DNA from 2 places in the Streptomyces sp. NPDC102451 genome. Region 2 is predicted to be linked to the other one. Evidence: riboswitches for the same ligand, from Rfam matches in the RefSeq annotation. Region 2 holds a riboswitch; the other holds the start of a gene.

Region 1 (11,950 bases), on a different contig from region 2:
GTCCACCCCGCGGAGAGTTCCGCGTCGTAGACGCCTTCCTCCCGGAGAGTGACTGCGGTGTCGCGGTCGAATTCGCTGTCACCGATGGTCGCCTGTACTGCGCGCGACTCCTGCGCTGCTGCCTGTGCCATGGAATGCACGCTACACCGATCGTATTACTGAGCGGTAGCTTTTGTTTCGTTCAGATGACGGGCGACGTCTCCTCCGCCCGGGCCGAGCGCCTGTTGTAGGCGCGCGGGGCCCGCCAGTGGAAGCGCATGGCCAGCAGTCGCAGGACGAACGCGGTGATCGCGGCGGCGCCGCTGGTGTAGGCGTCGAGGGCCTCGAAGCGGATGCAGAGGACCACCATGACGGCGCCGACTATCGCGGGCACGGCGTACAGGTCGCGGTCCCAGCGCAGCAGCGAGGGCACCTCGTTGGCCAGGACGTCGCGCAGCACACCGCCGCCGACCGCGGTGGCCAGCCCGAGGGCGGCGGACGAGGTGAGGCCGAGGCCGTACTCGTACGCCTTGATCGTGCCGGACACGCAGAAGAGCCCCAGCCCCGCCGCGTCGAAGACGTTGACGCCGACCTGGATCCGTTCCACGTGCGGGTGCAGGAAGAAGACCAGGCCGGCCGCGATCAGGGGGGTCACGAAGTAGCCGAGATCCGTGAAGGCCGCCGGAGGGATCGCGCCGATCATCACGTCACGGAAGATCCCTCCGCCCAGCGCTGTGACCTCGGCGAGGACCGCGATGCCGAAGACATCGAAGTTCTTGCGTACGGCGAGCAGGGCGCCCGAGATCGCGAAGACGAAGATTCCGACGATGTCGAGCGCATGCTGGACGGAGGGGGTGAAGAGTTCGTTGAGCACCGGGCAATTGTGCCGGTACTACTCCTTCGGCTTGTCCTCCGCACCGGTGGGCGTCTCGGACGCACCCTTGTCGTCCGCCTCGGCGGCGGGCTCGGGAGCCTCCTCCGACGCGGCGGGCTCGGCGGGCGTCTCCGGCTCGGGAGTCTCCTCCGTCACAGCCGGCTCCGCGGGCTCCGGAGTCTCCTCCGTCACGACCGGCTCCGTGGCGACCGCGGACTTCACCGTGATGACGTCCGCGACGAGCGGCGCGTCCCCCGGGGCCTGGTCCTCGCCGTTCTCCGGGTGGTGGCACGCCACCTGGTGCCCGGTCTTCAGCTGGAGCAGCGGCGGCTCGGTCGTCGCGCAGACCTGCGTCGCCTTCCAGCACCGGGTGTGGAACCGGCAGCCGCTCGGCGGCGAGATCGGCGACGGCACGTCACCCTTGAGCAGGATGCGGTCGCTCTTGGCGCCGCGTCGGCGCGGGTCCGGCACGGGCACCGCGGACATCAGCGCCTTCGTGTACGGGTGCATCGGCGCCTCGTACAGCGACGTACGGTCCGCGAGCTCGACGATCTTGCCGAGGTACATGACCGCGATCCGGTCCGAGACGTGGCGGATCACCGACAGGTCGTGCGCGATGATCATGTACGTGAGCCCGAGCTCGTCCTGGAGGTCGTCCAGCAGGTTCACCACCTGCGCCTGGATCGACACGTCCAGCGCCGAGACCGGCTCGTCCGCGACGACCAGCTTCGGCTTCAGCGCGAGCGCCCTCGCGATGCCGATGCGCTGGCGCTGGCCGCCGGAGAACTCGTGCGGGTAGCGGTTGTAGTGCTCGGGGTTGAGCCCCACCAGCTCCAGCAGCCGCTGAACCTCCGCCTTCACACCGCCCTCGGGCTTGACGCCCTGGAGCCGGAAGGGGGTGCTGACGATCCCGCCGACCGTGTGGCGCGGGTTCAGCGAGCCGTACGGGTCCTGGAAGATCATCTGGATGTCGCGGCGCATCGGCCGCAGCTTCCCCGCGGACATGTGCGTGATGTCGCGGCCCTGGAACTCGACCGTGCCGCCGGTCGGCTCCAGGAGGCGGGTCACCAGCCGGCCCATGGTCGACTTGCCGCAGCCCGACTCGCCGACGACGCCCAGGGTCTCCCCGGGGCGCACGTCGAAGGTGAGCCCGTCCACGGCCTGGACCGCACCGACCTTGCGCTTCAGCACGCCCTTGGTGATCGGGAAGTGCTTGACCAGGTTGTCGACCTTGAGGAGCGGCTCGGAGCCGTCCGACCCCGACCCGTCCGACCCGGCCGCGGGAGACGCGGGAGTCTTCTTGTTCAGATCAGTCACAGCTTCGGCGCAATCTCTTCGGTCCAGATCCGGTCGCGCTGCTCACGCGACATGTGGCACGCCGAGTAGTGCCCGTCGCTGACCTGCTGCAGCTCCGGACGCTCGGTGCGGGTGATGTTGTCCGGCGGGACGTCGGCGTACGGGCAGCGCGGGTGGAAGGCGCAGCCCGACGGGACGTTGATGAGGCTGGGCGGCGAGCCCTTGACCGGGATGAGCCGCTCGGTCTGCTCCCGGTCGATGCGCGGCATCGAGCCGAGCAGGCCCCAGGTGTAGGGGTGCTGGGGCTCGTAGAACACCTTCTCGGAGCTGCCGCGCTCGATGCACCGTCCCGCGTACATCACGAGCAGGTTGTCCGCGATCTCGGCGACGACGCCGAGGTCGTGGGTGATCATGACGACCGCGGAGCCGAACTCCTTCTGCAGATCGCGGATGAGGTCGAGGATCTGCGCCTGGACGGTGACGTCGAGGGCGGTCGTCGGCTCGTCGGCGATGAGCAGCTGCGGGTTGTTGACCAGGGCCATCGCGATCATCGCGCGCTGGCGCATACCGCCGGAGAACTGGTGCGGGTAGTCCTCGTACCGGCGGTGCGGCTCGGGGATGCCCACACGGTCGAGCATCTCGATCGCGCGCTTCTTCGCGGCCTTCTTGTCGACCTTGTTGTGGACCCGGTGGGCCTCCACGATCTGCGCGCCGATGCTGTAGTACGGGTGCAGGGCGGACAGCGGGTCCTGGAAGATCATGGCCATCTTCTGGCCGCGCAGCTTGCGTACGCGCTCGGGGCCGGCGCCGATCAGCTCCTCGCCGTCGAGCCAGATCTCACCGCCGATCCGGGCGCGCTCCGAGGTGTGCAGGCCCATGATCCCCAGCGAGGTCACGGACTTACCGGAGCCGGACTCGCCGACGATGCCGAGGGTCTGACCGGCCTTCAGGTCGAAGCTGACACCGTCGACGGACTTGACCAGGCCGTCGTCGGTGTCGAAGTGGACGCTGAGGTTGCGTACGGAAAGGAATTCCTTGTCGTCGCCGGACCGCGGCGCCGGAACGGTGTCCGCCGCCGGGGAGTCCTTCTTGATTGCGTCGCTCATGAGAGCCTCACCCGGGGGTCGATCGCGGCGTACACGAGGTCCACCAGCAGGTTGCAGATGACGATGAAGAAGGCGGCGACCAGGGTCACGCCCATCACCTTGGGCAGGTCGGCGGTGGTCACGCCCTGGATGGCGAAGGCGCCGAGACCCTGGAAGGAGAAGACCCGTTCGGTGATGACGGCGCCGCCGAGCAGCAGCGCGAAGTCCATGCCGAAGATCGTGACGAGCGGGGTGAGCGCGGAGCGCAGGCCGTGCTTGACGACGACCTTGCGTTCCTGGAGGCCCTTGGCCCGCGCGGTTCTGATGTAGTCCTCGCCCATCGTCTCCAGCATCCCGGCCCGGGTGAGCCGGGCGTAGAGGGCGGAGTAGAGCAGGGCAAGCGTGCACCAGGGCAGGACGAGACTGCCCGCCCACGCGACCGGGTCGTCGGCGAAGGGTACGTACTCCCCGTTGCCGAAGAGCGCCAGGACGACGAGGCCGGTGAAGAACATCGGCAGCGAGACGCCGGCGAGGGCGACGCCCATGGAGAGGCGGTCGAAGAACGAGCCCCGCTTCAGGGCGGAGAGGACGCCGATGGCGACACCGGAGACGACCCAGAGGACAGCCGCACCGACGGCCAGCGACAGCGTGACCGGGACACGGTCGACGAGCTGGGGCCAGATCTCGGTGTGGGTCTTGAAGGAGTAGCCGAAGCACGGGGCGTTGCAGGTGACGGGGTCGGGGCCGAACTGGTAGTCGGCGCCTACGACGATGCCCTTCACGAAGTTCCAGTACTGGAGGTACAGGGGCTGGTCGAGCCCCAGGTTCTTCTTGACCGCGGCGATGACGTCCGGGTCGGGGCTCTTCCCGACGTACTGGGCGGCCATCGAGTCGAGGGTCTGCCCGCCGAGGCGGGGGACCAGGAAGAAGATCGCGAACGTGACTGCGCTGACCACCAGCAGCAGCAACACCGCGGCGAATACGCGTCGGATGATGTACGCAGCCACAGCCGTGCGGCGCCGGGCGGGCGGACGGGGTACGCCCGCCGGCCCGGCGCCTTCACCTGCCTTTCAGGGGATGCTGTCGATGAACAGGTGTTACTTGGTGGACGTCATCAGCACGTAGTCGTACATGCCGAGGTACGCGTCCGTGACCGTGACGTTCGCCGCGGAGTCCGGGCGGTAGAGCAGGTTCTTGCGGTAGAAGAGCGGAACGACCGAGGCGTTCTCCATGACCTTCTGGTCGACCTCGCCCCACGTCGCGTTGCGCTCCGTGGTGTCGACGGTGCCGATGCCCTTGACGAGGAGGTCGTTGATGACCTTGTCGTCGAGCTCCATCAGGTTCGTGCCGCCGGAGGGCTTGATGGCCGAGCCGTTCACGATCTGGTCGAGGAAGCCGAAGCCGGTGGGCCAGTCGGCACCCCAGGCCATCATCATCATGCCGACCTTGTTCTTGTGGACCCAGTCCGGGACGCCCGCGAAGTCCGTGAAGTACTTGTCGGCCGGGAACTGCTTGATCTCGGCGGTGATGCCGATCGCCTTCAGGCTGCCCTGGAGCTGCGTGGCGGCGGTGATCTCGTCAGGACGGTCCGAGCGCGCCGTCAGAGTGGTCTTGAAGCCCTTGGGCTGACCGCACTTGGTCAGGTGCTCCTTCGCCTTGGCGACGTCACCCTTGTTGCCCTCGGACGGGTACAGGTCGAACTTCTTGTAACCGGCGACGGACGGCGGGATGACCGTGGTGGCCGGGTCGCCCTTGACGGAGCCGCCGATGGAGTCGACCATGCTCTGCTTGTCGACCGCGTACTGGACGGCCTTGCGGCACTCGGCGTTGTCGAACGGCTTCACGTTGACGTTCAGCGCCAGGTACTGGAGGGCGCCGGCGTACGGGTTGTCCGTCTTCGCCTTCTCGGCGGACTTCGCCAGGACCTTGGGCTGGGTCTTGGACTGCAGACCCGTGCCCTCGGCGCCCACGGTGATGGCGTCGTTGAGCAGGTGGTCGTCGATCGTGGTGGCGTTGACGTTGAACTTGAGCTCGACCTTGTCGGCCAGCGCCTTGCGGATCGGGTCCGTCTTCGGGTCCCACTCCGGGTTGCGGACCAGCGTGGCGCCCTTGCTCTCGTCGTACGCCGAGACCTTGTACGGACCCGAGGAGACCATCTTCTGGACGTAGCTGGCGCCCGTGTCGGCCTTCTGCTGGATCGGGGCGGTCTGCGAGAACGCCGCGAGGTAGTCCATGTCCGCGAACGGCTTGTTCAGCTTGAAGACGATCGTGTGGTCGTCCGGGGTCTCGATGGACTTGAGGCCCTCGGCCGACTTGTCCTTGTACGGACCCTTGTACTTGTCGCCGCCGTCGAGGTACGCCTTGAAGTACGTCGGGCCGTTGGACAGGGCCTCCGGCGCGAAGTTGGAGCGCTCGACGGCGTACTTGACGTCCTTCGAGGTGATCTCCGTGCCGTCCTCGAACTTCACGCCCTCGCGGAGCGTGTACGTCCAGGTCTTGGCGTCCGCGCTCGCCTTGCCGAGGCTGGTGGCGAGGTCGGGCACGACCTCCAGGCTCTCCTTGCCGGCGGCCGGCTTGAAGGTCACCAGGGAACGGGCGTACAGGCGGGAGAAGTTCTGCACCCAGCCGTAGTACGTGTTGCCCGGGTCCAGGGAGTCCGGACCACTCGCGTGCTCCAGAGTGACCGTCCCTCCCTTCTTGTCGGTCGCGTTGACGACGCTGGTCAGCGCCGCGTCGGCCTTGGCGTTGCCCCCACCGCCGTTTCCGTCACCGCCCGAGTCGCTGCTGCTGCACGCCGATGCGCCGAGCGACACCGCTACGGCCACGGCTATGGCCGCTGCTGTCTTTCTGTTCTGCATGCTGAGGAAAGCCCCCTCGCTAGTCCGGTGCGGCACTGCCGCGATTACTTGCCACGAGGGTCGAGTGCGTCACGCAGCCCGTCCCCCAGCAGATTGAAGGCCAGCACGGTGATGAAGATCGCCATACCGGGGATGACCATGAACATCGGGTCCACCTCGTAGAGGTCGACCGCCTGCGTGAGCATGCCGCCCCAGGACGCCTGCGGCGGTGCGATACCCACGCCGAGGAAGGACAGGGAGGCCTCGAAGAGGATGTTCGTGGGGATCAGCAGCGTCGCGTACACGAGGATCGGCGCGATCAGGTTCGGCAGCAGCTCGCGGAAGAGGATGAACGGCCCGCGGGCGCCCAGGGACCTGGCGGCCTCGACGAACTCCCGCTCACGCAGCGACAGGGTCTGCGCCCGGACGATGCGCCCGATGTAGGGCCAGCTGAAGAAGCCGATCACGAAGATCAGGACCGCGATCCGCAGCGTGAGCCCTTCCAGCCCGAAGGCATTGCCCTGCAGGGAGGCGGAGATCGAGATCGCGAAGAGCAGCAGCGGGAAGGCGAGGAAGGTGTCCATCAGCCGGCTGATGAAGCTGTCCACCCAGCCGCCGTAGAACCCGGCCACGACGCCCATGACGACACCGATGACGACGGACAGCAGCGTGGAGCCGACGGCGACCACGAGGGAGACCCAGGAGCCTTCGAGGATGCGCGCGAGGATGTCGCGGCCGGTCTGCGGTTCCACTCCGAGGGGGTGGTCCCAGCTGATGCCGCCCAGGGCGCCCTTGGGCGCCAGCATGACGGGGTCGACCAGGCTCTGGTTGAAGGCGTTGGGGTCGAGCCCCAGGAGCGACTGGAGCGGCTTGGACAGCACCGCGGTGATGATCAGCAGGACGACAACGATGCCACCGGCCATTGCGGCCTTGTCCCGCTTGAAGCGGGTCCAGGCGATGCGGCCGAGCGAGCGGCCCTCGATCTCCTTGCGGCCCGCGCCTTCCAGCACCGCTTCGGGCTGCGCATCCGCCCTGGTGGTCTCGATAGGTGCCGTCATTGCGCTGGAGACCCCTCTCGGCCGACGGTGGCCGGCCTGTGACCGCCGCTGTAGCGGCTCTAACAAAACATGACAGATGCGATCATGCATGCCGAACTGACCCTGTTTGAAAGAGGGGTTCGCCGGGCATGGAGCACCTGCTGTGTGGAGTCTTCAACCACTTTGCGATCACCCGCCAGACCTGACAGGGAATGTTTGCTCAAACGTGATGCTGCCAAGCACCTTCCGTTATGCGGACAGCTGTGCTTGGTGAGCGGACCACTCGGTCACTAATCCGCTATAACGGGCATGACGCCCAACAGCGTTGAATAGGCCACTAATTGCCTCTCGACCCCATGGGCCGCTGACGCTTCCTCAGTACGCGTGCGGGGCCGGGCCGGTGGCCGGCGGGTAGCCGTACCCCGTGGCGGCGGGTGCCGGGGCGTGCGCCTCCCGGTCGTAGAACGGCCGCGAGTTGGCGTTCAGCCACATCGCGACGGGGTCGTACTCGTCGGACAGCGAGACCGTGGAGACGGGCAGCCCCTCGGGGACCACACCGATCGACTGCTGCATCATCGCGCGGGCCGCGTCGACGGCCGGCCGGCCGTTGTCGTAGAGGTCGAGCCCGATCGCGAGGTACGGGGCGCCCAGCGCGGGCTGCACCCAGGCCCGGCGCAGCGCGCGGACGGCGGAGGTGCGGTGGGCGTTCTGCGACAGCAGGGCGTAGAACTGCGGGAGCTCGATGGCGGGTTCGGTGAGCCGCAGCGGTCCCGCGGGCATCCGGTCGAGGCCGGTGGCGATGCGCCGCAGATCCAGCCACGGGATGCCGACACCGCCGCCGGGGGCATGCGGGTTGAGCCAGATCCCCCAGCGGTCGGGGAAGAGGGAACGGGCGATGTCGCGGCCCGTGGTCACCTCGTGGGCCCGGTTCCAGCCGCTGGCCGAGAGCTCCTGGGCGGAGGTCACGCACGGGGCGTAACCCAGGCCTCCAACCTCCATGTTGCCGTACTGGGCGTCGGGGGAACCCGCCGTGCCGTGCCAGAGCAGCATCCAGACCTGGCCGTCGGCCAGGGAGCGCAGCAGCGACTCGTACGCGTCGAGGCGCTCGGGGGTCACTTGGCGAAGCATGTGCTCGACCTGCCCGGCCGCCGCGGCGCCTGACGCACTCACCCTGGGTCCCGCCCCTCTTCGTTCCGCTGTTCCGCATGGAGCGCGGTGCTGTGGCGCCACTCCCGGGCACACGGGGCGGCCTCGTCATCCAACCAGCTTATGCGCCGCCTCTGACACCGGCTTGACGCCACGTGGTGACCGGGGTCCCCGCTCTCAGTACGCGTCGCGCCGGTAGAACGGGCGTACCTTCTCCAGCATCCAGTCGCCGACCGGGTCCTGGGCCACGTCGAGCAGGGCGAGATTGACCGGCCAGGGCACCTGGACCCGGCCCAGTGCGCGGCCCAGGGCCTCCAGCGGGGCGCTCTGCGCGGCGGCGTCCCACACGGCGGCCTCGACTCCGACTATGAGGACGGGGCTGTCGCCCTCGATGCTGGCCAGCGTCCGGCGCGCGGTGTTCACGACCCCGGTCTCCTGGAACTCGGCGGACACCGCGGAGAGGAAGTCGACGGGGTCCTCCTTCCAGTCCGGCTCGTACAGCCGCACCCGGCCGCCGCTCGCGGGGCCGTCCAGCGGGGTGCGCCCGGCCCGGCAGAGCTCGGCGACGGCTCCGGGCGGCAGGGGGACCCCGACGGCACCGCCGGGGTTGACCGCGATACCGAGCTGTGGCGGCAGACCGCGGGCGAACTCGCGTGCGGGCGCGACGGTGAAGGAGAGATGCGTGCCGACGCACTGGAGGAACTGGGCCTCGGAGCTGAACACGGGGACGTACGCGCCGCCGTCGATGTCGACCGTCGGCAGGTCGAGGCCGGTGCTGTCGGGCCCGCCGCCGTTCGGCAGGGGCACCCAGACCTGGCTGCGGCCCAGCACCTCGACCAGCCGTCCGCCCGCCCCGGGTACGCCGAGCGAGGCGCTGAGCACTTCTTCGAGCTCATTGGCCGGCCATCCCTGCGACGGATGCGACGGGGCCTGGGCCTGAGCCGGAATGTCCACGGTGTCTGTGTCCCTCTCTCGCCATGCGGTGCGGCTGAAACCATAGACCGGGTCGCGCCACGAAGGCAGCGCCGCAGGCAGGTGCGGTGCCCGGTCCACCGCACCTGTCCACGGCACCGTCCAGATACCGGACGGCCTGCCGGACACCTGCGAACTGTGCGTATGCGAACGGTGACGCCTGCGCGGCCTACCGCTGCGGGAGCCGCGCCTCCGGGAACGAGATCCGGCCGATCGCCGCCGCCGCGTCCCGGTCGAGCAGCACCGCCGAGGCGCACCCCGGCGGCAGCAGGCCGGTCTCGGTGTCCCGCAGCAGCCGGCCGACGGCGCGCCGGTGCCGGGCGAACGCGTATCCGGACACCCCGCGCCCGCGCTCCCGCTGCCCCTGCCTGGCCACCAGGGGGGTGACGTCGAGCAGGACGAGGTGCAGGCCGCCGCCCCGCCGCCGGGCCTCGTGCGCCAGCCAGCGCCGCACCCAGGCCTGCGTACCGCAGTCGTGCACGACGACGGATCCGCCCGAGCGCAGCGCCCGCCACAGCCCGGCGTAGTGCGCGGCGCGCACCAGGGGGCGGTAGAGGGCGTACGGGAGTAAGCCGGGCACGGCCGCCGCCCAGCGGTCCCTGGCGTCCTGGGAGTCGATCGCGTGCTCCTGGACCGCCCGCCGGATCAGCGTCGACTTCCCGCTGCCGGGCAGCCCCGAGACCACCACCACATCGCCGGCCGCGAAGTCCAGGCTGCCCGGCACCCGGCCGCCCCGGCCCCGCAGATCACGCACCACCGGGGCGTGCCCGCCCGTCGGCTCCCGGTCCGGGACGCCCGGCTGCCGGGGCATCGCACCGCGTGCCGCCCCCGCGGTGGTCGCGTAGCGCTGCAACGTCATCGCCCTCCCCCTGCCGAGTCACCCACTGACCTGCCCAAGAAGTGTAAAGAAAAGGTAATGCGGCACAACCGGTTCCACCCGTACGTGTCGGGGCTTTCGCCGGTGCGGACCAGGACGCCCCACTCTCCCGCAATGCGTGCGATGATGACCCCGCCAACTGCATACCGGCCGTTTGAATCCGCGCGGGAGAGTCCCGGTCACTGTGTGCGCCGGGCGCCGAAGGAGCAAGTTCCTCCCTTGAATCTCTCAGGCCCCGTACCGCGTGGATGAGGCAGATCTGAAAAGCGGGCCGCTCTGCGGCTCCACCCAAGGTGCAAGCCGGACCCTTTCAGGGGCTCTCGGCGAACCTCTCAGGTTCCGATGACAGATGGGGAGGGAACCACCCCCTGTCGTCATGCCCTGGAGCCATGTCCATGAGCACTGCCCGTCTCACCGCCCTCGATGCCCTGCACCGGTCCCTGGGCGCGACCATGACCGACTTCGCCGGCTGGGACATGCCGCTGCGGTACGCCAGCGAGCGCGACGAGCACAACGCCGTACGCACCCGGGCCGGCCTGTTCGACCTGTCGCACATGGGCGAGATCACCGTCACCGGCCCGCAGGCCGCGGCCTTCCTGAGCTACGCGCTGGTCGGCAACATCGCCACCGTCGGCGTGGGCCGGGCCCGCTACACGATGATCGTCGCGGAGGACGGCGGGATCCTGGACGACCTGATCGTCTACCGCCTGGCGGACGCCGAGGCCCCCGAGTACATGGTGGTCGCCAACGCGGGCAACGCCCAGCTCGTCCTGGACACCCTCACCGAGCGCGTCGGCGGCTTCGACGCCGAGGTGCGGGACGACCGCGACGCGTACGCGCTGCTCGCCGTCCAGGGCCCCGACTCCCCCGCCGTACTGAAGTCGGTCACGGACGCCGACCTGGACGGCCTGAAGTACTACGCCGGCCTCCCCGGAACGGTGGCCGGTGTCCCCGCGCTCATCGCCCGTACGGGCTACACCGGCGAGGACGGCTTCGAGCTCTTCGTGGACCCGGCCCACGCCGAGCAGCTGTGGAAGGCCCTCACCGAGGCGGGCGCCCCGTACGGCCTGATCCCCTGCGGGCTCTCCTGCCGTGACACGCTCCGCCTGGAGGCGGGCATGCCGCTGTACGGGCACGAGCTGACCACCGCGCTGACGCCCTTCGACGCGGGCCTGGGCAGGGTCGTGAAGTTCGAGAAGGAGGGCGACTTCGTCGGCCGCGAGGCGCTGGCCGCCGCGGCCGAGCGGGCCGGGACCACCCCGCCCCGCAAGCTCGTCGGCCTGGTCGCCCAGGGCCGCCGGGTGCCGCGCGCCGGTTACCCCGTAGTGGCGGGCGGGGAGGTCGTCGGCGAGGTCACCTCGGGTGCGCCGTCGCCCACCCTGGGCAAGCCGATCGCCATGGCCTACGTGGACGCGGCGCACGCCGCGCCCGGCACCGAGGGTGTCGGCGTCGACATCCGGGGCACGCACGAGCCGTACGAGGTCGTGGCGCTGCCGTTCTACAAGCGCCGTAAGTGACACCGCGCGCCGCGCACGTGACGCAGTCGTGTCTCACACCGTAAGACCACCGTTCATCAGCACTCCCCCGCGTACAGGAGAATTCAGGTCATGAGCAACCCCCAGCAGCTGCGGTACAGCAAGGAGCACGAGTGGCTGTCGGCCCTCGAGGACGGCGTGGCCACGGTCGGTATCACCGAGTTCGCGGCCAACGCGCTCGGTGACGTCGTCTACGCCCAGCTCCCGGAGGTCGGTGACACGGTGACCGCGGGCGAGACCTGCGGTGAGCTGGAGTCGACCAAGTCGGTCAGCGACCTGTACTCGCCGGTGACCGGCGAGGTGACCGCGGCC
Region 2 (11,950 bases):
CGCCACCGCGTCGTACGAGGCGCGGCGTCTCGGAGTGCATTCGGCGATGCCGATGGCACAGGCGCGGCGGCTCGCGCCCAACGCGGCGTATCTCGTCCCGCGCTTCGCGCTCTACCGGACGGTGAGCGACCAGGTGATGGAGCTGCTCGGACGGCTGTCACCACTCGTCGAGCCGCTCAGCCTCGACGAGGCCTTCGTCGACCTGGAAGCCGGCGGCGTCGCCGACGACTCGGCGTCCGCGCGCGCGATCGGCGGGCAGCTGCGCACGGTCATCAGAGGCGTCACCGGACTCAGCGGTTCCGTCGGTCTCGCCGGTTCCAAGATGCTGGCCAAGATCGCCTCCGAGGAGGCGAAACCGGACGGTCTGCTGCTGATCGAGCCCGGCACCGAGCGTGAGCTCCTGGCCCCCATGTCCGTGCGCATCCTCCCGGGAGTGGGGCCCGCGACCGGCGACCATCTCCGGCGGGCCGGCATGACCCTCGTCAGTCACCTCGCGGAGGCGGGCGAGGCGGAGCTCGTGCGGCTGCTGGGCAAGGCGCACGGCGTCGCGCTCCACCGCATGGCGCAGGGCTTCGACGACCGCCCCGTCGTCGCCGAGAGGGACGCCAAGTCCGTGTCGGTCGAGGACACCTTCGACGTGGACCTGCACGACCGGGTGCGCGTCAGGGCGGAGGTGGAGCGGCTCGCGGACCGGTGCGTGCAGCGGCTGCGGGGTGCCGGCCGGTCCGGGCGGACCGTCGTCCTCAAGGTGCGCCGCTACGACTTCTCGACGCTCACCAGGTCCGAGACGCTGCGCGGCCCCACCGACGACCCCACGGTGGTCAGGGAGGCCGCTGCGCGGCTTCTGGAGGCCGTGGACACGACCGGCGGGGTCCGGCTGCTCGGAGTCGGTGTCACGGGGCTGGCGGACTTCACACAGGAGGATCTCTTCGCGCAGGCCGCCGATGCGGCGGAGCACGCCGCCGCGGAGCACGCTGCCGGGGAATCGCCCGGCCCCGCGGCCCCGGACGAGCAGCAGGAGCGCACCGTGGACGAGCAGGCCGGGGAGGACGCCCGGGACAGCGAGGAGCAACTGGCCTCGCGGCGCTGGCCGGCCGGACACGACGTACGCCACGAGGTCCACGGCCACGGCTGGGTGCAGGGCAGCGGTGTCGGCCGGGTCACCGTGCGCTTCGAGGAACCGTGGACGCCGCCCGGCCGGGTGCGCACCTTCCGTGTCGACGATCCGCAGCTGCGGCCTGCCGAGCCGCTGCGCCTGGTGCGGGACCCGGTGGACTACTCCTCGTGGCCGGCGAGCCTGCCGAAGTCCCTGTCGGGAGCCGGGCCGGGAGAGGGGGAGGCGTCCAGTCCGTAATGGCGGTAGAGCTGCAGTTCCTGCTCGGGAGAGAGATGGCGGCCCACGCCGAAGTCCGGCGCGTCCTTGATCAGGGCCCGCTCGAAGGGGATCACGAGCGCGCCGTCGACGACCTCGCTCGGCTCCAGCGGGACGAAGGCGTCCCTGGTGAAGAGACCGGTGCGTACGGCGGCCCACTCGGGGACCCCGGTGGCGTCGTCGAGATAGACCTCGTCCACCGTTCCGATCTTGGCACCTTGACGGTCGAAGGCCTTGCGGCCGATCAGGCTGCGCGGATCGATGTCGGTCTGCACGGTGCCTCCCACTGGTCACGACGGCATCAGGTGGTCGCGGCTGCTCCACAGGCTCTACGAAAGGCCAGATCCGGGCAGTCGGCCACTCGAGACGGCCCGCCCCGACCCCGCTGGTAGGCTGGGACACGGCTGCTGACCCTGTGCGGGAGAGTCCTCCGGAGCGATCCGGAGGCGCCGAAGGAGCAACTCCTCCCCGGAATCTCTCAGGCCCCCGTACCGCACGGACGAGGTCACTCTGGAAAGCAGGGCGGATCCGTGCGGCACATGCCGCGGCGGGTACCACCCTCACCGACGGTGAAAGCCGGTACGCCCCAGGGCGTCCCGGTGAAGCTCTCAGGTCGAGATGACAGATGGGGAGGCCGTTCGGGCAGCCACGCCGTGGCGCCCCTCGCAGGTCGTCACAGACCAGGAGGCCTCCACCATGACCCCCCGTCGCACTCCGCTCTCCCAGCTGGAGCAGGGCATTCCGTTCGAGCAGCGCCACATCGGTCCCGATGCCGGGGCCCAGGCGAAGATGCTCGCCCAGGTCGGCTACGGCTCCCTCGACGAGCTCACCGCCGCCGCGGTGCCCGACGTGATCAGGAGTGCCGAGGCGCTGAACCTCCCCGAGGCCCGCACCGAGGCGGAGGTCCTGGCCGAGCTGCGCAGCCTCGCCGACCGTAACCAGGTGCTCGCACCGATGATCGGGCTCGGCTACTACGGCACGTTCACCCCTCCGGTGATCCTGCGCAACGTCATGGAGAACCCCGCCTGGTACACGGCCTACACGCCGTACCAGCCCGAGATCTCCCAGGGGCGGCTCGAGGCCCTCCTGAACTTCCAGACGATGGTCGCCGACCTCACCGGCCTGCCGACCTCGGGCGCCTCGCTCCTCGACGAGGGCACGGCCGCCGCCGAGGCCATGGCGCTCGCACGGCGGGTCGGCAAGGTCAAGGGCGGCGTCTTCCTGGTCGACGCCGACACCCTGCCGCAGACCGTCGCGGTGATCGAGACCCGCGCCGAGCCGACCGGTGTCGAGGTCGTCGTCGCCGACCTCACCGACGGCATCCCCGCGGAGATCGCCGGACGCGGTGTCTTCGGTGTGCTGCTCCAGTACCCGGGCGCCTCCGGCGCCGTGCGCGACATCAAGCCCGTCATCGAGCAGGCGCACGAACTGGGCGCCATCGTGTCCGTCGCCGCCGACCTGCTGGCCCTGACGCTGCTCACCTCGCCCGGCGAGCTGGGCGCGGACATCGCCGTGGGCACCACCCAGCGCTTCGGAGTCCCGATGGGCTTCGGCGGACCGCACGCCGGCTTCATGGCCGTACGCGAGAAGTTCGCCCGCAGCCTGCCCGGCCGCCTCGTCGGAGTCTCCGTCGACGCGGACGGCGACAAGGCCTACCGGCTGGCCCTGCAGACCCGCGAGCAGCACATCCGCCGCGAGAAGGCCACCAGCAACATCTGCACCGCCCAGGTGCTGCTCGCCGTCATGGCCGGCATGTACGCCGTCTACCACGGCCCCGAGGGGCTGCGGACGATCGCCCGGCGCACCCACCGGTACGCCGCCATCCTGGCCGAGGGGCTGCGGGCCGCGGGTACCGAGGTCGTGCACGACGCGTACTTCGACACCCTGACCGTCCGTGTTCCGGGCGGTGCCGCCGACGTGGTCGCCGCCGCACGTGAGCGCGGTGTGAACCTCCGTCTCGTCGACGCCGACCATGTCTCCGTCGCCTGCGACGAGACGACCACCCGCACCCGGATCGCCGCCGTCTGGGCGGCCTTCGGGGCCGGCGGCGACATCGACGCCCTGGACGCCGACACGGCCGACGCACTGCCCGGGGGACTCCTCCGCAGCGACACCGTCCTCACGCACCCGGTCTTCCACCAGCACCGCTCCGAGACCGCGATGCTGCGCTACCTGCGCAAGCTCGCCGACCGCGACTATGCGTTGGACCGCGGCATGATCCCGCTCGGCTCCTGCACCATGAAGCTCAACGCGACCGCCGAGATGGAGGCGATCACCTGGCCCGAGTTCGGCGCGCTGCACCCCTTCGCGCCGGCCGAGCAGGCGCAGGGCTTCCTCACCCTCATCCGTGAGCTGGAGGAGCGCCTCGCCGAGGTCACCGGCTACGACGCCGTGTCCATCCAGCCCAACGCCGGCTCCCAGGGCGAGTTCGCCGGCCTGCTGGCCGTACGGGCGTACCACCGGGCCAACGGCGACGACCAGCGCACCGTCTGCCTGATCCCGTCGTCCGCGCACGGCACCAACGCCGCGAGCGCCGTGATGGCCGGCATGAAGGTCGTCGTGGTGAAGACCGCCGACGACGGCGAGGTCGACATAGAGGATCTCCGGGCCAAGATCGCGGCCCACCGCGACGAGCTCGCCGTCCTCATGATCACCTACCCCTCCACGCACGGCGTCTTCGAGGAGCACGTCGCCGACATCTGCGGCGAGGTGCACGACGCCGGCGGCCAGGTCTACGTGGACGGCGCCAACCTCAACGCGCTGGTCGGTCTCGCCAAGCCCGGCCACTTCGGCGGCGACGTCTCCCACCTGAACCTGCACAAGACCTTCTGCATCCCGCACGGTGGCGGCGGCCCCGGTGTGGGACCGGTCGGGGTGCGCGCCCACCTGGCGCCGTACCTCCCCAACCACCCCCTCCAGCCCGCGGCCGGCCCGGAGACCGGTGTCGGCCCGATCTCGGCCGCTCCCTGGGGCTCCGCCGGCATCCTGCCGATCTCATGGGCGTACGTACGTCTCATGGGGGGCGAGGGCCTGAAGCGTGCGACGCAGGTCGCCGTACTCGCGGCCAACTACATCGCCAAGCGCCTCGAACCGCACTTCCCGGTCCTCTACAACGGCCCGGCCGGTCTGGTCGCGCACGAGTGCATCGTGGACCTGCGGCCGATCTCCAAGGCGACCGGCGTCAGCATCGACGACATCGCCAAGCGGCTGATCGACTACGGCTTCCACTCGCCGACCATGTCCTTCCCGGTGGCCGGGACGCTCATGATCGAGCCGACGGAGAGCGAGGACCTGGCCGAGCTCGACCGGTTCTGCGACACGATGATCGCCATCCGCGGCGAGATCGACAAGGTCGCCTCCGGTGAGTGGAGCGCGGACGACAACCCGCTGCGCAACGCCCCGCACACGGCCGCGGCGCTCGGTGGCGAGTGGAACCACGGCTACACCCGTGAAGAGGCGGTCTTCCCGGCCGGTGTGACGCCTTCCGACAAGTACTGGCCGCCGGTGCGCCGGATCGACGGTGCGTTCGGTGACCGCAACCTGGTCTGCTCCTGCCCGCCGCTGGACGCGTACGACCAGTAGGCACGCGGACACGCGTCGGGGCCGGTGCGGAGACTTCTCCGGGCCGGCCCCCGTGTTCCGTACGCCGCGGTCAGGCGGCCTTCATCACCTGGCCGCTCCTGAGTGGACGGTGCGGGGCGATGATCTGCCCGTCCGGGAGCAGCTCACCGGTGTCCTCGAAGAGCAGGACGCCGTTGCACAACAGGCTCCAGCCCTGTTCCGGGTGGTGGGCCGTCAGGCGTGCGGCTTCCCGGTCGTTGGAGTCGGCGGTCGGGCAGGGTGGCTGGTGCTGGCACATGGGTGGGTTCTTTCGCTGCGTCGATTCGAGTGTCCTGCGGCTGGACGAGGTGTTCATGGCCGCCCCCGTATCAAGTCGGTCCGGTCCCAGTGTTGCCCTACGGGCGTCTCTCCGCAGGGATTTCGCGGCAGCTGCTGTTCTCCTCCCATGACGCGTCACCCGGCCGGACGGTTCGATCCAACTGGGCTGTCCGTTCGGATGGTTCGGGGTGACCTGACCGGACTAGTCCGGACGGGTACGGGCGCGCCCCCGCCGAGCAGCTCGGCAGGGGCGCGTGTGCGGAGAGGGTGTCAGGCGGGCGACCCGAGGAGGCCGGGGAGTTCCGGAAGGTCCGGGAGGGGCGCCGGGGTGACACGCAGTGTCATGACCGGGAGCAGATCCGCGACCCGGTGCGGACGGTGGGCCGTGATGCCCGGCGGAGCGGGTGCCAGCGGCACCAGCACATCGGTCGGGGCGAGTGCGCCGCCGCCCGCGTCGGCCTCGATGTCGTGGTGCAGCCACAGCGTGAACATGTACAGCTCAGGTACCGACAGCAGACGCGGCTGGTAGTGCGTCGTCGTCGACTCCGCCTGTCGTACGGCGAGTTCCGTGGAGACGATGTACGGCCCCTCGAAGAAGTGCGAGAAGGTCCAGCCGTCGGCGGTGAGCATGGTGTCCGCGGCGGCGACGGCGCGCTCACCGCTGCGGATCAGGAAGCGCCAGCCGGCGAGACGGGTGCGCGGTGCGGCGTCGTTCGGCACGATCCGGTCCAGTACGTGGACCGGGAGCGGGAGTTCGGGGCTCAGAGATCCCTGGACGGACCGGAGAGCGGGCGTATGGGCCTCGCGGACTGCGGTGGGAGAACCGAGTGCCGCGAGAACGCTGCGCAGGGCTGGCGCTGGGGCCGGGGAAACATGCAGCGGCATAGTGGGTCGCCTCTCACTTCGGAGACACGGTGGAGCGTGGGCGGGTGCAGACGGCGCTGTCGGCGTGCGGGCCAGAGGAAGGCCGGTGACGGGCGGACGGGCCGGTGCGTCAACTCTCTGCCTCGTCCGCAGAGTTTATACGACAAATGTTCACACGGTGTTTCGGCTACCCGTCCCGCATATTGCGCGCAAGGGGGATCTCGGCCTTTGTATTGTGCGGTTTCTGTGGATTCGGACTGCTTCCCACCCGCACTGCCAGGTGTTTTCCCGATGCGGCGGTAGGCTGAAACTCATCCGTGTTTCCACCGTGCAGGTCAACCGGGCAAACTGCATATGCCCCATGCCTTCGGAATGTGCCTCCGGCTTCAGTCACCAGACTACTGGGTGCCCGTCGGCCGTGTGGGCGTTACGGATCATCTCGGCGGGGCATTATCGATCGTGATACGAGCGGCCTGTGCCGCGGGCCGCCCACTCGAGGAGGGACCCTTCGATGGGCGAGAAGGTCGTGGCGGGTGCCTTTGCCGCGTCCGATCGGCAGGCGTACCGCGAGAAGCTCACCCAGTGCCTGGCGGGACTGGAGAGGCTCCTGTCGGAGCGGAGGTTCGATCGCCCCAGGAATCTCATGGGGCTGGAGATCGAGCTGAATCTCGCCGGGGCGGACGGCATGCCGAGGATGCGGAATGCGGAGGTGCTCCAGCGCATCGCCAGCCGGGATTTTCAGACGGAACTGGGGATGTTCAACCTGGAAGTAAACATTCTTCCCCACCGGCTGAGCGGCCGGGTTTTCGATCAGCTGGCCGAGGAGTTGCGTACGGGGCTCGCCTATGCGCACCGGAAGGCCGCGGAGGTCGACGCCGGGATCGTGATGATCGGCATCCTGCCGACCCTCGGCCGGGACGACGTGGTTTCGGCGAACCTGTCCGACGTCGACCGCTACACGCTCCTGAACGACCAAATGGCGGCAGCGCGCGGCGAGGAATTCGTCCTCGATATCGAGGGCGTCGAGCGATTGGTCTCGACCTCTGCCTCGATCGCCCCCGAATCGGCCTGCACATCGGTCCAGTTGCACCTGCAGGTGACGCCGGACCGATTCTCGGACGTCTGGAACGCGGCCCAGGCCATCGCCTCCGTGCAGATCGCCCTCGGGGCCAACTCGCCCTTCCTGTTCGGCAAGGAGCTGTGGCGCGAGTCGAGGCCCCCGCTGTTCCAGCAGGCCACGGACGTGCGGCCGCCCGAACTCCGGAATCAGGGGGTGCGCCCCAGGACCTGGTTCGGGGAGCGCTGGATCGGTTCGGCGTACGAACTCTTCGAGGAGAACGTGCGCTACTACCCACCGCTGCTGCCGATCTGCGACGAGGAGGATCCGCTGCGGGTCCTCGATGCGGGGGGCGTGCCGAACCTGGCCGAACTCGTCCTGCACAACGGCACGGTCTACCGGTGGAACCGCCCGGTGTACGGGCTGGCCGACGGCGTGCCCCATCTCAGGGTGGAGAACCGGGTCCTGCCCGCCGGCCCCACGGTCATCGATGTGATCGCCAACGCGGCCTTCTACTACGGACTGGTGCGCGCGCTCGCCGACGAGTCCCGGCCGGTGTGGAGCAAGCTGCCCTTCGAAGCGGCGGCCGAGAACTTCGACGCCGCCTGCCGCCACGGGATCGACGCCGAGCTGCTCTGGCCACGCCCCGGACGCTCCGGGGGCGTGGCGAAGGTGCCCGCCGTCAAGCTCGTACGGGACGAACTGCTGCCGCTCGCGGCCGCCGGGCTCGACGCCTGGAACATCGAGCCCTCGGACCGCGACCGCTACCTCGGCGTCATCGAGGAGCGCTGCAGGCTCCGCGCCAACGGAGCGTCCTGGCAGGTCGACACGTACCACCGCGCCCTGGAGGCGGGCCTCGAACGGGAGGGTGCGCTCGCGGCGACGACCCGGCGCTACGGGGAGCTGATGCAGGTGGGTGAGCCCGTGCACACCTGGCCCATCGGCTTTCCCGCCCCCTGAGGAGGACGCCTCCCGGTGTCCCGCCGCCCCGGCCCCGTCGGGCAAGCTATGACGACGTACGGCTGACGGCAGGAGTACAGGTGGAGGCGGGGCGCGTGGCTGAATCCATTCCTCACGAGGGGGTGTCCCGGCGGATCCTCGGGTCGGAAACCCTGCTCGTGCTGGCTCTCTCACTCGGGGCCAGTGGGGTCTCCGCCCTGATCAGCTTCATCGGGTCGCTGACGAAGCCGGGGGGCCTCAAGGACCAGGCGGCGACGCTGAACGGGTCGTACGCCCCCGGGCGGCCGTGGCTGGACCTGGCCTGGCAGCTGTTCGGCATCGCCTCGGCCCTGGTGCCGGTCGCGCTGGTGGCCCATCTGCTGATCCGGGAGAAGGCCGGTCTGCGGACCCTCGGCCTCGACCGCACCAGGCCCGGGACGGACCTGGGCCGGGGCGCACTGGTCGCGGCGGGGATCGGCAGCGCGGGGCTGGCGTTCTACCTGGTGGCCCGGGCCGCGGGGTTCAACCTCACGGTGGTCCCGGAGTCGCTGCCCGAGGTGTGGTGGAAGTTCCCCGTACTGATCCTCTCCGCGGTGCAGAACTCCCTCGTGGAGGAGGTCATCGTCGTCGGCTATCTGCTGCGCCGGCTGGGGCAGCTGGGATGGACGCCGATGGCCGCCCTGGTGGCGAGTTCCGTGCTGCGCGGCTCCTACCACCTGTACCAGGGGATCGGCGGTTTCGTCGGGAACATGGTCATGGGCGTCGTCTTCGTGCTGCTGTACAGGCGATGGGGGCGGGTCGGGCCGCTGGTCGTCGCGCACGCCCTGCTCGACATCGGGGCGTTCGTGGGTTACGCGCTGCTCGCGGGGAAGGTGGGCTGGCTGCCCACTCCCTGAGTGGCCTCGTGAGCCGATCCCGCCCCGTGAGCGGCCGGCCCGGCCCCCCCCAGCGCTCAGAGTCCGGCGAGCAGCTCCCCGTCGATCACCGTGACGGCGCCGCCGGTCAGCAGCGTGCGCTCACCGCGCAGCGAGGTGCGGACCAGGCCCGGGCGGGCTGAGGCCTGGAGGCCGACGAGGTCGTCGCGGCCGAACCTGGCCGACCAGAACGGCGCCAGGGCGGTGTGGGCGCTGCCGGTCACCGGGTCCTCGTCGATGCCGACCGCGGGGAAGAAGCCGCGCGAGACGAAGTCGTATCCGCCCGCGGGGTCCTCGGCCGCCGCCGTGGCGATGACACCCCGCCGGGAGCGGGAGGCGAGTGCCGGGAAGTCCGGCCTCAGAGCCCGTACGGCCGCTTCGTCGGCCAGCTCCACAAGGAGGTCGCCGACGTGCTCCCCCGTGTCATGAACGGAGACAGGTGACGCGCCGAGCGCGTCACCGAGCCCGGGCGGAGCCGTCGCGGGCGTCAGCGGTGCTGTCGGGAAGTCCAGCGTCAGGGAGCCGTCCTCGTGGGCGGTGGTGCGCAGGATGCCGGAGCGGGTGGTGTGGCGCACCGTGCCGCTCGCGACCCCCGTCGTGTGCAGCACATGGGCGGTGGCCAGTGTCGCGTGCCCGCAGAGATCGACCTCGGTGACGGGGGTGAACCAGCGCAGCGCCCAGTCGGCCTCACCGCCCGGCGGCAGGGGGTGCGCGAAGGCCGTCTCCGAGAGGTTGACCTCGGAGGCGATGCGCTGGAGGTGGTCCGCTGCGGGGAAGGCCCCGGAGTCCAGGATCACGACTCCGGCGGGGTTGCCGGCGAAGGGGCGGTCGGTGAACGCGTCGACGATGCGGATCTTCATGCAGCCGACGGTAGGCGGGGCCGTTCCGTGGGGTCCAAGGCCAATCGCGGATGCGCGGCCCGCTGGCAGTTCATCAGGGGCTTGTCATCCGATAGCTTCCGATATATCGTTGAGGCATCGCGACCGTTCAAAGAAGAGTCGCGTGACCACAATGATGAGAGGAGCGCAGTCATGCGTTCACATGGAGACGACCACGGATACGGCCCCGGGCGCCGAGGCGCCGGCAGGGGAGACTTCGGAGGCGGCCGCGCCGCGTTCGGTCCGTTCGGACCGCCCTTCGGCGGCGGACCCTTCGGCGGCGGACGCGGTGGCCGGGGAGGCGGCCGGGGGAGGGCCAGGCGCGGCGACGTACGCGCGTCCATCCTCGCGCTGCTCAAGGACCGCTCGATGCACGGTTACGAGATGATCCAGGAGATCGGCGAGCGCAGTGGAGGGGCCTGGAAGCCCAGCCCCGGCTCGGTGTACCCCACCCTCCAGCTGCTGGAGGACGAGGGGCTGATCAGCAGCGCCAGTGAGGGTGGCAAGAAGCTCTTCACCCTCACCGACCTGGGGCGCAGCGAGGCCGAATCCGGCCCCGAGGCTCCCTGGGAAGAGGCGGGGCGCGGTGTCGACTGGGAGGGCGTGAACGAGATCCGGCAGGCCGGTTTCGGTCTGATGGAGGCGTTCGGCCAGGTCTGGAAGACCGGTTCGGCCGACCAGCGGGAGAAGGCCCTCACGGTGATCAACGACGCCCGTAAGAAGCTGTACCTGATCCTCGCCGACGAGCACTGAGCCGTGCTGCACACGCAGGCGGAGAAGGGCCCCCTCGTGGGGCCCTTCTTCTTTTCGCCGTGCACTCCGCCGGCGATCGGCGCGGTGCCGTCCTGGCGCGATCTCATCCCCAAGGATGAGGAAGCTCCCGCCGGCCCCCGACTTTCGCGGGATGGCGGATGGGTCGTGCCGGGGATGTCCTCGCCTCCCGGGACTGATGGGGTGGAGAGGTGCACATCCGTACGTCAGGGATCCCCGGACAGGCCGCACCGAACCACCCGTGGGCCGGTGCCGGGCTGAGCCCCGCGATGACCGGAGTGGTGACGGGCGCGCGCAGGCGGGCGGTGCGCGACGGCGACCGTCATGTCGACACGGCCCACCTCCTGCACTCCCTCGTCGAGTCCGACCCGGAGGTCCGGGACGCCTTCGACGGCGGGCCGCAGCTGGCCAGGGTGCTCGGATACCTCGTACAGCGGAGCATCGGATACGGCCTCCGCTGGCAGGGGACGCAGGAGGACTCGGGAGCGTTCCCCGCCGTACGGGAGCCCGCGGGCGAAGGGTGGTCGCCCTCGGCGGCAGCGGCCATGGACCGCGCCGCCCACCGTGCGCTCCTGCGCGGGGAGCTCCACGCCGACGGCCTCGACCTGCTGGTGGCGCTGGTCGCGGATCCCCGGTGCCGTGCCGTCGAGGTGCTGGAGCGGGCCGGGGTCGCCGTCGAGGCGCTTCACGGCCGCGCCGCGGACCGGGCGGCCATGGAGGACCCCCAGGGGTGATCATGAACACGCGGCGGACAGGTGTGACGGGGGTGACGCTGCTGACGCCTGCTGCCATGATGTGCCGATGCACGCGACTCAGGGGAGAAGTGCCGGTCTGGGCCTGGCCCTTGCCTCGGCCTTCGCATTCGGCGGTTCAGGGGTGGCGGCCAAGCCGCTGATCGAGGCGGGGCTCGACCCGCTGCACGTGGTGTGGCTGCGGGTGACCGGCGCCGCGCTCGTCATGCTGCCGGTCGCCTGGCGGCACCGGAACCTGGTACGGGAACGGCCCGTCCTGCTGGCCGGGTTCGGGCTCTTCGCCGTGGCCGGGGTGCAGGCCTTCTACTTCGCCTCGCTCTCGCGCATCCCGGTCGGGGTCGCGCTCCTCATCGAGTACTTCGCGCCCGCACTCGTCCTCGGCTGGGTGCGGTTTGTGCAGCGCAGGCCCGTCACCCGCGCCGCCGCGGCCGGTGTCGTGCTGGCGGTCGGCGGACTCGCCTGCGTCGTCGAGGTGTGGGCCGGACTGAGCTTCGACGTGATCGGGCTGCTCCTCGCCCTCGGCG

The links. Region 2 has a riboswitch for glycine ahead of gcvP (aminomethyl-transferring glycine dehydrogenase). Riboswitches for the same ligand answer to the same signal wherever they lie in the genome.
Region 1: another riboswitch for glycine. It lies ahead of gcvT (glycine cleavage system aminomethyltransferase GcvT); the one in region 2 lies ahead of gcvP (aminomethyl-transferring glycine dehydrogenase).

Annotation. Positions count from the first base shown of each region.
Region 1 covers NZ_JBIWKD010000008.1:5,782-17,731, reverse strand. The annotation lists gene ACIRD8_RS19775 (thioesterase family protein) at 1-131, opposite strand, end outside; gene ACIRD8_RS19770 (trimeric intracellular cation channel family protein) at 182-853, opposite strand; gene ACIRD8_RS19765 (ABC transporter ATP-binding protein) at 872-2,170, opposite strand; gene ACIRD8_RS19760 (ABC transporter ATP-binding protein) at 2,167-3,255, opposite strand; gene ACIRD8_RS19755 (ABC transporter permease) at 3,252-4,241, opposite strand; gene ACIRD8_RS19750 (ABC transporter substrate-binding protein) at 4,332-6,092, opposite strand; gene ACIRD8_RS19745 (ABC transporter permease) at 6,137-7,129, opposite strand; gene ACIRD8_RS19740 (enhanced serine sensitivity protein SseB C-terminal domain-containing protein) at 7,484-8,278, opposite strand; gene ACIRD8_RS19735 (enhanced serine sensitivity protein SseB) at 8,432-9,208, opposite strand; gene ACIRD8_RS19730 (AAA family ATPase) at 9,396-10,085, opposite strand; glycine riboswitch at 10,259-10,356, shown strand; gene gcvT (glycine cleavage system aminomethyltransferase GcvT) at 10,499-11,620, shown strand; gene gcvH (glycine cleavage system protein GcvH) at 11,711-11,950, shown strand, end outside.
Region 2 covers NZ_JBIWKD010000011.1:217,047-228,996, reverse strand. The annotation lists gene ACIRD8_RS24475 (DNA polymerase IV) at 1-1,354, shown strand, start outside; gene ACIRD8_RS24470 (PRC-barrel domain-containing protein) at 1,276-1,647, opposite strand; glycine riboswitch at 1,781-1,876, shown strand; gene gcvP (aminomethyl-transferring glycine dehydrogenase) at 2,069-4,954, shown strand; gene ACIRD8_RS24460 (DUF5999 family protein) at 5,025-5,231, opposite strand; gene ACIRD8_RS24455 (hypothetical protein) at 5,522-6,136, opposite strand; gene ACIRD8_RS24450 (glutamate-cysteine ligase family protein) at 6,627-8,132, shown strand; gene ACIRD8_RS24445 (CPBP family intramembrane glutamic endopeptidase) at 8,228-9,007, shown strand; gene ACIRD8_RS24440 (PhzF family phenazine biosynthesis protein) at 9,064-9,885, opposite strand; gene ACIRD8_RS24435 (PadR family transcriptional regulator) at 10,057-10,656, shown strand; gene ACIRD8_RS24430 (Clp protease N-terminal domain-containing protein) at 10,866-11,408, shown strand; gene ACIRD8_RS24425 (EamA family transporter) at 11,476-11,950, shown strand, end outside.